Regions from separate parts of the Brevibacillus sp. genome, predicted to be linked through region 3. Evidence: riboswitches for the same ligand, from Rfam matches in the RefSeq annotation. Region 3 holds a riboswitch; each other region holds the start of a gene.
The links. Region 3 has a riboswitch for thiamine pyrophosphate ahead of thiC (phosphomethylpyrimidine synthase ThiC). Riboswitches for the same ligand answer to the same signal wherever they lie in the genome.
Positions count from the first base shown of each region.

Region 1 (3,275 bases), on a different contig from region 3:
CATGCGGGGGAACCCATCCGGCGCGCACGGGTGAAGTGGGCGCCATCAAAATCCTCGGCTGGGAGCGACATCGCGGGAACATCCGCCTGGAATTTATTTGCGGTTTGCGCGCTTTGCGGGATTACACGCGCAAGCAGGCGACTGTCCGCGAACTGGCCAAGCTGCTCGTCACGAGCGAGGCCGAGCTGATCGCCCAGGCGGAGCGTGTTTTGTCCGAGCGCGATTCGCTAAAAGCCAAGCTCGCCGAAGTGGAAAAACAATTGCTTGAGGTCGAGGTGCGAAAACAGCTCGCCACGGCTGAGCGGGAGGGTGGCGCGCGCGTGATCGCCCGTGTGTTCCCGGACAAATCAATCCAGCAATTGCAGCAGTTTGCCCAGTTGATGGTCGCGGAAGCTCCAGATGCCGTCTGCCTGCTCGCGGCTGCAACAGACGACAAAACCCAGCTTGTGTTTGCACGCGGGCAAGAAGTCAATGTCGCCGTGAATCAGCTGATCAAAGACACCTTGCCATTGATTGCCGGAAAAGGCGGCGGCAACCCGGCGATGGCCCAAGGCGGCGGACAGTCCGAGCCGCATGCTGACGAAGTAATTGCCCACGCGCGCAAGCTGCTTGCCCAGCTGCTGGCTTAATACGACGCGCAACCATAACGACAATGCAAGGAGGAGTCTATCATGTTCTGGAATCCCGGAGACAAAGTCCGCGTCAAACAGCGGACAGGAGAATACATCGCCGAAGTGCTGGAAATTCACGATACAAAACTTTTGGTCAAAGTGCTGGCGGTGACGAAGTACCCGCAACAGGGCGATCTGCACACTTCCTATGAAGTAGACGTGCCGCTGTTCCACCAGCGTCCAGCGCTTTCTTATCTGGAAAAATTCATGGCCCCGGTGTCGGCAGTGATGCGTTACAACGGCGAGGTGCCCGAGTACAAAGAATCTGTGCGCATCGCCATGGAGAGCGAGATGGACAAGCTGAGAAAAATGGCGGCTTGGGCACAGCGCTGCCTGACGGAACTGGAAGCAATGCACAAGGAAACCTTTACAAACCCGAAATAGAGTGGTACTGTAATACTCGAACGTAAGACAATTGCATAGGTTTACTACCAAACGGGGGCCGAGCGTCGTTGGCTGAGATTGTAACGAGTGTGTTACTGACCGTTGAACCTGACCTGGGTCATGCCAGCGGAGGAAGAGGTATATGAATCGATTTCACTAGGGCGGTCGTTTGCGAGATTTTTCGCAGAGGATGCGCACCAGTTGATGAGATCAACTCAACCATCCCACGGCGGATGGTTTTTTTATTCCATCTGTCCGTTTGGATACGTATACGGCTTCCACCGTTTGACTGGAGTGACTTCCGGCAGGCGAGGGAAGCCGTTTTTTGTCCCTCGGCAAGTGCCACCAAGAAGGAGGAATACAATGGTTGTTGTGCTGAATGGAAAAACAGCAGAGCTTTCGGCCGAAATCAATACGGTTCGCGCTTTGCTCGCTTCGTATTCCCTGCAAGAGAAAATCGTGGTCGTGGAGCGCAACGGAGAAATTATCGACCGCTCCCTGTATGAACAAACGCCGATTGCCGATGGAGACCGCATCGAAATCGTTCATTTTGTCGGAGGAGGATGATCATCATGGATACTTTGAAAATTGGACCTTACGAGTTTCGCTCCCGTTTGTTGCTCGGGACTGGAAAATTCGCAGACTTGGAAACGCAAGGGAAAGCGGTGGAAGTGTCGGAAGCGGAAATTTTGACGTTCGCCATTCGCCGACTGAATTTGGAAAATCCGCAAGAACCGAACTTTTTGGAACAGCTCGATCTGAAAAAATTCACTCTGCTGCCAAATACAGCAGGAGCCTATACAGCCGAGGAAGCGGTGCGCATCGCCCGCCTGGCGAAAGCGTCCGGCTTGTGCGACATGATCAAGGTAGAGGTCATCGGTGACCCGAAAACATTGCTGCCTGATCCGATCGGCACATTGGAAGCGTCGAAAATTTTGGTCGAGGAAGGCTTCATCGTGTTGACTTACACGAACGACGATCCGATTCTCGCCAAGCGCTTGCAGGATGTAGGCGTTCATGCCGTCATGCCAGGAGCGTCGCCGATCGGTTCTGGCCAGGGAATCGTCAACGAAAACAACTTGCGCTTCATCATCGAGGACGCCAAAGTGCCGATCATCGTCGATGCGGGAATCGGTTCTCCGGCAGATTGCGCGAAAGCAATGGAGCTGGGCGCAGACGGTGTCTTGTTGAATACGGCTGTTGCTCTCGCGGACAATCCGGTTTTGATGGCAGAAGCGATGAAGCTGGGCGTAGAAGCGGGACGCAAAGGCTTTTTGGCAGGACGCATCCCGAAAAAACGTTACGCGCAAGCGAGCAGCCCGGTGGAAGGGATGATTGAGTAGCGTGGATCGTCTGACAGAAGCGGTAGAGTCGATCGCCAATCGCAAGGACGAGCTGTTCGCCCTGTTGGCAAAGCTCGTTTCCCAGCCGACCGTCAGTCCGCCCGCGCGAAACAGCGACGAGGCGCAATCCGTCATCGCAAGCCAGCTTGCAGACATGGGCTTTGCGGTGGATCGCTTCCAGGTTTACCCCGGCGACGACAACGTGGTAGGTCGTCTTTCGGGCCGTGATTCGGCGCGGGCAAACAGCCTGATTGTCAATGGGCATATCGATGTGGCCGAGGTTGGAGACGAAACGGGCTGGACGTATCCGCCCTTTTCGCTGACGCTCGGCGCAGACGGTCGCTTGTACGGACGCGGGGTCGCGGACATGAAGGGCGGGCTCGCTGCGAGTTTGTTCGCCATCCAAATGCTTCGCGAGCATGGCGTCGAGCTGGCAGGCGATCTGCTGTTCCAATCCGTGATCGGAGAGGAAGCCGGAGAGGCGGGGACGCTCGTTGCCATTGAACGCGGCTACCAGGCTGACTACGCAGTCGTCGTCGACACGAGCAACCTGCATATGCAAGGGCAGGGCGGCGTCATCACTGGCTGGATTACGATTGAAAGCCCGACTACGTTGCACGACGGCATGCGGGCACAGACGATCCATGCCGGAGGACGAGTGCGCGGAGCTTCTGCGATTGAGAAAATGATGAAGGTAATCTCGGCTCTGCAAGAGCTGGAGCGCGACTGGGCTGTGATGAAAGCGTATCCCGGTTTTCCTGCCGGCAGCAACACCATCAACCCGGCCGTCATCGAAGGAGGCCGACACGCGGCTTTTATCGCCGACCGTTGCGCCTTGTGGATTACGGTTCACTTTTATCCGAACGAATCATATGAG
Region 1 covers NZ_DOTK01000060.1:53,692-56,966, forward strand. The annotation lists gene DEP07_RS18550 (alanyl-tRNA editing protein) at 1-629, shown strand, start outside; gene kapB (sporulation phosphorelay system protein KapB) at 672-1,055, shown strand; TPP riboswitch at 1,097-1,207, shown strand; gene thiS (sulfur carrier protein ThiS) at 1,419-1,622, shown strand; gene DEP07_RS18565 (thiazole synthase) at 1,628-2,398, shown strand; gene DEP07_RS18570 (acetylornithine deacetylase) at 2,391-3,275, shown strand, end outside.
Region 1: another riboswitch for thiamine pyrophosphate. It lies ahead of thiS (sulfur carrier protein ThiS); the one in region 3 lies ahead of thiC (phosphomethylpyrimidine synthase ThiC).

Region 2 (3,275 bases), on a different contig from region 3:
CCTTCTGGTGCTCTTTATTACCATATACATGTGCCCATGGGGAGGTGTTCCGGTTTGCAGGCAAGACTAGCCCATTTTATGTGCGCTGACGTTTTCTTCTGTTACGAAGCGCGCAGGCAAAAACGGGGCGAGCTGCTCCCGCTCTCCTTTTTCCAGATAGTCCGCCATCCACTTCGCTGTGGCGGGCGAGAGCAAAATGCCGTTGCGGAAGTGCCCTCCGGCAATCGACAGCCCTTCCCATCCAGGTACAGGCCCAAGCAATGGCTTGCCATCCGCCGTAGCTGGCCGCAATCCGCCCCACGCCTCCAGAAAAGCGGCTGAATGCAAGGCCGGAACGTACGGCATGACCCCGTTCAGGATGCTGGCTAACCCCGCCATCGTCACTTCGCGCTGAAAGCCGCTCTCGTCTTCTGTTGCGCCAAGCACGATTTTGCCGTCTTTTTTCGGCGTCACATATCCCGTCGTGCCAAAAATGACGGTGCGCAGCGGAATGCCGACAGAGGAAACAGCGGCAATCTGACCGCGAACCGGACGCACCGGAACCGACACACCCAGCAAGTCCAGCATGACACCTGCCCACGCTCCCGAAGTGATCACCGTATGCGCGGCGCGCAACGGCCCGAGCGAGCTGTCCACGCCAACTACTTTCCCGCCTTTTACCGCGATGCCGCTCACGACACAGCCGGAATGCAGCACAACTCCTTGCAGCTTGCACGCTGTCACCAAAGCGCGAAGCAACATGCGATTGTTGATGTGCCCCTCGTACGGGGAGTAAATCGCTGCCTGCGCTTTGTCTGTCAACAGCGGCTCCACCTCCGCCAATTGCTGCCTTTCCGTCAAAAAGTGCACGCTATGCCCCGCGTCCTTTTGCCAGCGAAATTTCTCTGCCAACTGTGCTTGCTCACCATCGTCGAGCGCGACTGTGAGCAGCCCCTCCAGGCTGAGCTGTACATCGCCCCCGGTAAACTCCTCCAACTCTTGCGCCCACTGCGGATAATAAGCCAGCGACGTCATGCCGAAATCGAGCATGGGACCGGGCGCTGTAAACTCCTTCAACGGCGCGAGCATGCCCGCTGCTGCCGAGGACGCCTGTCCGCCCCATTCTCCTTGCTCAACCAACGTGACGCCCATCCCTCTGCGCGACAATTCATACGCCAGACTTAAACCGATAACTCCTCCACCCACTATGAGACAATCGCCCACGTTTTTCTCTCCTCGCTGTTGTGATCTCTCTCCTGATCCAAGTTGAACAGGGCAACATACAAAAAGCCCACCCGTTCCCAAGCAGGAAAAGGTGGGCTTCATACGCCGTATAGCCAAAGAAAAAAGCGCTGTTCGCCGGCAACCGTATCCCTGCGCCGGCATGATCCGGATCAGGTGCAATGGGTCGACGGTCGTATGCTTCCATCCTCTCAGCCCCGCGTGAAGGACTCCCCAAGTTGCTTCTTTACATATTCATTTCACCAACCAAGTATAGTCCTCCTGGCCGCCAGTGACAAGATGCTATACGCTCAATCCTCGTCTTTTACATCGTAGCTCTCCGGAACCGTCTCATGGCGCGCTGCCTCCTCGAACTCGCGGAGCTTGCGCATTTCTTCCATATGATGGTTGAACTGTTCCTTGTTGATGACGTACTCGTAGCCGTCGTGCAGAGCGCGAATCTTGCCCTGGTGAATCTTTTCCAAAATAAACGTTTCCGGAAGCTCCAAGTACGCTGCTGTCTCTTCCACGGTCAAATATGTCTTGTTATCGCGCAATCTTGCCTCCAATTCCGCTTTCTGCTGCTCGAATCCAGGTTTGCCCAAAAGAGCGAACATGTTGGCCTTGTACGCCTCCACCCCGGGCTGGTCAAACGGATTGACGCCCAATAAATAGCCGCTGATTCCGCACGCCTTTTCAAAAAAGTAGATCAAGGCCCCGAGGTGATACGCCGTCGCCTCTGGCATCTCGACAAGCAGGTTCGGCACGCCGCCATCCACGTGGGCGAGCACCGTCCCTTCGAAAGCCTTTTTATTGACAAATCCCATCCGCTTGCCGGACAAAAAGTTCAGTCCGTCCACATCAAGCGGGTCTTCTTCTACCGTGACATCGATGGCTGGCTTGTTTACGGTTACCACTGTCTCGAACAAGTGTCGCATGCCGTCCTGTATGTACTGCCCCAAGGAATGCAAGTCTGTGGAAAATTCGGCAGCGGCGGGAAAAATTCCTTTGCCATCCTTGCCTTCCGACTCCCCGAAAAGCTGTTTCCACCATTCGGCGAAAAACCGGAACTGCGGCTCGTAGCTGACCAGAAGCTCCACCGTTTTGCCTTTGCGGTACAGGGCGTTGCGAATCGCCGCATACTGGTAGCACGGATTTTCGGCCAAATCCATGACCATGTACCGCTCGCTCGCATCTTGCGCTCCTTTCATCAGGGCATCCATATCGGCGCCGCTCACGGCGATCGGCAATAGTCCGACTGCTGTCAGGACAGAAAAACGCCCGCCGATGTCATCGGGAATGACAAAGCTCTCGTAGCCCTCATCTTCCGCAAGCTTTTTCAAGGCCCCCCGCGCTTTGTCCGTCGTAATGTAAATTCGCTTCTTCGCCTGCTCGCGGCCGTACTTGTTTTCCAGCCAATTGCGCAACAGCCGAAAAGCTATAGCAGGCTCTGTCGTCGTGCCCGATTTGGAGATGACGTTGATGGAGACGTCTTTGCCTTCCAACACGTCCATCAGATGAGAGATATACACCGGACTAATATTGTTGCCGACAAAATAAATTTCCGGCGATCGCCGCTTCGACTTCGGCAGCAAGTTGTAAAAGCTGTGGCCCAATACGTCCAGTACAGCTTTCGCTCCTAAATATGAACCTCCGATTCCAATTACCAAAAGCACATCTGAGTCAGCCTGGATACGTGCCGCCGCCTGGCGAATCCGCTCATACTCGACGCGGTCGTATTTGTTCGGCCAATCTACCCAGCCAAGATAGTCTCTGCCTGGACCCGTTCTTTTGTGCAACATTTCATGCGCCTGCCCGATTGCTGGCGCAAGCTGCTCCCATTCATGCTGTCTCACAAAGCCGCGTGCATTGGAATAATCAAATCGAATCGCTTGGTTCATGGCTCCCCTCCCAAGGAACGTCATCTATTTTCTTATCTTATCACGCAAAAAGCGAGAAAGTTACTTTCCGTCAAAACATCGCAAAATGTGAGCAAATCGTGAACGATTCGGCAAAAGTGTTACCTTTTTCCATGCCTTCCGTAAAACTACTTCGAGCAATGAAATAATGGTTTC
Region 2 covers NZ_DOTK01000066.1:68,507-71,781, forward strand. The annotation lists gene thiO (glycine oxidase ThiO) at 67-1,203, opposite strand; TPP riboswitch at 1,331-1,447, opposite strand; gene DEP07_RS27770 (excisionase family DNA-binding protein) at 1,512-1,730, opposite strand; partial or broken gene DEP07_RS20175 (glucose-6-phosphate isomerase) at 1,752-3,101, opposite strand.
Region 2: another riboswitch for thiamine pyrophosphate. It lies ahead of thiO (glycine oxidase ThiO); the one in region 3 lies ahead of thiC (phosphomethylpyrimidine synthase ThiC).

Region 3 (3,275 bases):
GCGATGGCCGCAGGCTCGTTTTGTTCCTGCTCCTGCGCTTGCTGACGGATGTCGTGCGAGATTTTCATGCTGCAAAATTTCGGGCCGCACATCGAGCAAAAGTGCGCAGACTTGGCTGCTTCCGCAGGCAGTGTCTCATCGTGATATTCGCGGGCGCGCTCAGGATCGAGAGACAGGTTGAATTGATCGTTCCAGCGAAATTCGAAGCGGGCTTTGGACAGCGCGTCGTCACGCTGTTTGGCTCGCGGATGTCCTTTGGCCAGGTCGGCTGCATGAGCGGCGATTTTATAGGCGATCAGGCCGTTGCGCACATCTTCCTTGTTCGGCAGTCCCAGGTGCTCTTTGGGTGTCACGTAGCAGAGCATCGCTGTCCCGAACCAGCCAATCATCGCTGCGCCAATCGCAGAGGTAATGTGGTCGTAACCGGGAGCGATATCAGTGGTCAATGGCCCGAGCGTGTAAAAAGGAGCTTCGTGGCACATCTCCAGTTGTTTGTCCATGTTCTCGCGAATCAGGTGCATCGGAACGTGACCAGGCCCTTCAATCATCACCTGCACGTCGTGCTTCCAGGCGATTTTCGTCAGCTCCCCGAGTGTTTCCAGCTCGGCAAACTGCGCTTCGTCATTGGCATCCGCAATCGAGCCGGGGCGCAGACCGTCTCCAAGCGAGACGCTGATGTCGTACGCTTTGAGAATGTGGCAAATTTCTTCAAAGTGGGTGTACAAAAAGTTTTCTTCATGGTGGGCGAGACACCAAGCCGCCAAAATGGAGCCGCCACGCGAGACGATCCCGGTAACGCGTTTTGCCGTCAAAGGAATGTAGCGCAGCAGAACGCCAGCGTGGATGGTGAAGTAATCGACTCCTTGTTCCGCCTGTTCGATCAATGTATCCCGATACACTTCCCAAGTCAGGTCTTCCGCTTTGCCATTGACTTTTTCCAGCGCCTGGTAAATCGGCACGGTACCGATTGGCACGGGGCTGTTGCGGATGATCCATTCACGGGTCGTATGAATGTGCTTTCCGGTCGACAAATCCATGATCGTATCGGCGCCCCAGCGCACGGACCAAATCATTTTCTCCACTTCCTCTTCCATCGAGGAGCTTACGGCCGACGTGCCGATATTGGCGTTGACTTTGACGTGAAAATTCCGCCCGATAATCATCGGCTCCGCTTCCGGATGATTGATGTTGGCCGGAATAATCGCGCGCCCGGCAGCTACTTCGGCTCTGACAAATTCGGGGGTCACTCCTTCGCGAATCGCGATGTATTCCATCTCTGGCGTAATGATCTGCTGGCGGGCGTAGTGAAGCTGGGTGACATTTTTTCCTGGCAAAGCGCGTTTGGGCCGATAGCCTTCGCGCGGAAAAGCTGGCATCGTCACCGCTTTTTCGCTGCTTCTGATTCCGTCGTCAACAAGTTGTGGCTCCCGGCCGACATAGCTTTCCGTATCGCCGCGTTCCTCGATCCACGCTTTGCGCACTAGCGGCAAGCCTTTTTCGATGTCCGCGACATATCCGTCAGCGGTGTATTCGCCGCTCGTGTCGTAGACGCGCAAAGGCGGATTGGGGGTAGGGCCGAACAACCCTTCGCTTGCTTGAAGGGTGATTTCGCGCATCGGCACGCGGATGTCAGGGCGACTGCCGACCTCGTATACTTTGCGGCTTCCGGGAAAAGATGAAATGGATGACATGAAAAAACCTCCTTGGCGTGGTTGCACGAAGCGCGAACCTTGTAGGGAGGCGAAAGAGGCCCGTCGCGAAAAAAACGCCGCATGGGAGCATGCGACGCCAGACGCGAGAGTAGAGAAGCAACGGGTATTTTGCAAAAAGATACACGTCACTTGTCGTGTCATATGGACATTCCTCCGCTGGCATTACCCAGTTCAGGTTCAACGGTCGATGGCACAGTACCATCCTCTCAGCCTGGTGATTTCCAAGCTCCCGTGCTTGTTTGTGGTTGTGATTGCAAGATTAGGATACCGGAGAACGCCAATCGTTGGCAAGAAAAAGTTTCCAACAAAAATTGCCACAGGGCAACACATTTTCCCCCCCTCTATACTCATGAATCGGACTAAAACTGTTTCTGTAGACCCACACGAATCGCGTCTGTTACGATGTAATTCGATCAAAAAGAAACTGCTTTATGACGCTTCGTTCTTGTCTTTTGAGCGAACGGAGTGATTGAGATTTTTGAGGTGATGGAGTGTGGATGTATATTCGGATCTGAAGCAAGGGGAACGGGGCGCGTGGGTCAGTATTATTGCCTATATCTTTTGCTCGGCGTTAAAAATAGGAGTTGCTGTGCTGACGGGATCGGAAGCGTTGATGGCAGATGGCTTGAACAACTCGACAGACGTGGTGGCATCGATTGCGGTCCTGATCGGCCTGCGCATTGCCCGCAAGCCGCCTGACCACGATCACCCGTACGGCCATTTTCGCGCGGAGACGATTTCGGCCTTGGTCGCGTCATTCATCATGCTGTTTGTCGGCTTGCAAGTCGTGACGGAAGCGGTTCCTTCGCTGTTTGATCAAAAAACGACGGCACCGGATTTGCTCGCAGGCTGGACGGCATTGGCGACAGCAGCGATCATGCTGGGCGTGTACCGCTACAACCGTCAGCTCGCTTTGCGAACAAACAGTCAGGCGTTGCTGGCTGCGGCCGCAGACAATCGCTCGGACGCCTTCGTCAGCATCGGGACGTTTGTGGGCGTTGCGGGGGCGCAGTTCCAGCTTTACTGGCTTGACCCGCTGGCTGCGTTGGTAGTCGGAGTCATCATCCTGAAAACAGCGTGGGATATTTTCCGGGAAGCGACCCATCGCTTGACTGACGGCTTTGACGTAGAAGAGTTGGGGGAACTGAAAGAGACGATCTCGTCCATCGCCGGAGTAAAAGATATTAGCGATATTAAAGCGCGTTACCACGGCAGCAGCGTGCTGGTTGACGTCGTGATCCATGTGGAGCCGCACCTTAATGTGGTAGAAAGCCACACCATCACCGAACACATCGAAGAACGCATGAGACGTGTGCACAAAATCAATACCGTTCATATTCATATCGAGCCAGAGCAGCAACTGGTCGAAAAATAAGCAAAAAACCTGTCCGTATCGGGCAGGTTTTTTTGCATGGCGTTACACGGGAGTCGCTTTTTTGCGACGCAGCTTTTTGGTTGTGGTCATCGCCTCGCTTTGCGCTGGCATTTGCTTGGGAGCTGCTGCGGTCGGCTCTGCGGGAGTTGCGCGCTTGCGGCTAGGCTTCGGTTTCGCCGCTGCTGGCG
Region 3 covers NZ_DOTK01000034.1:118,647-121,921, forward strand. The annotation lists gene thiC (phosphomethylpyrimidine synthase ThiC) at 1-1,691, opposite strand, end outside; TPP riboswitch at 1,844-1,955, opposite strand; gene DEP07_RS08720 (cation diffusion facilitator family transporter) at 2,206-3,087, shown strand; gene ku (non-homologous end joining protein Ku) at 3,130-3,275, opposite strand, start outside.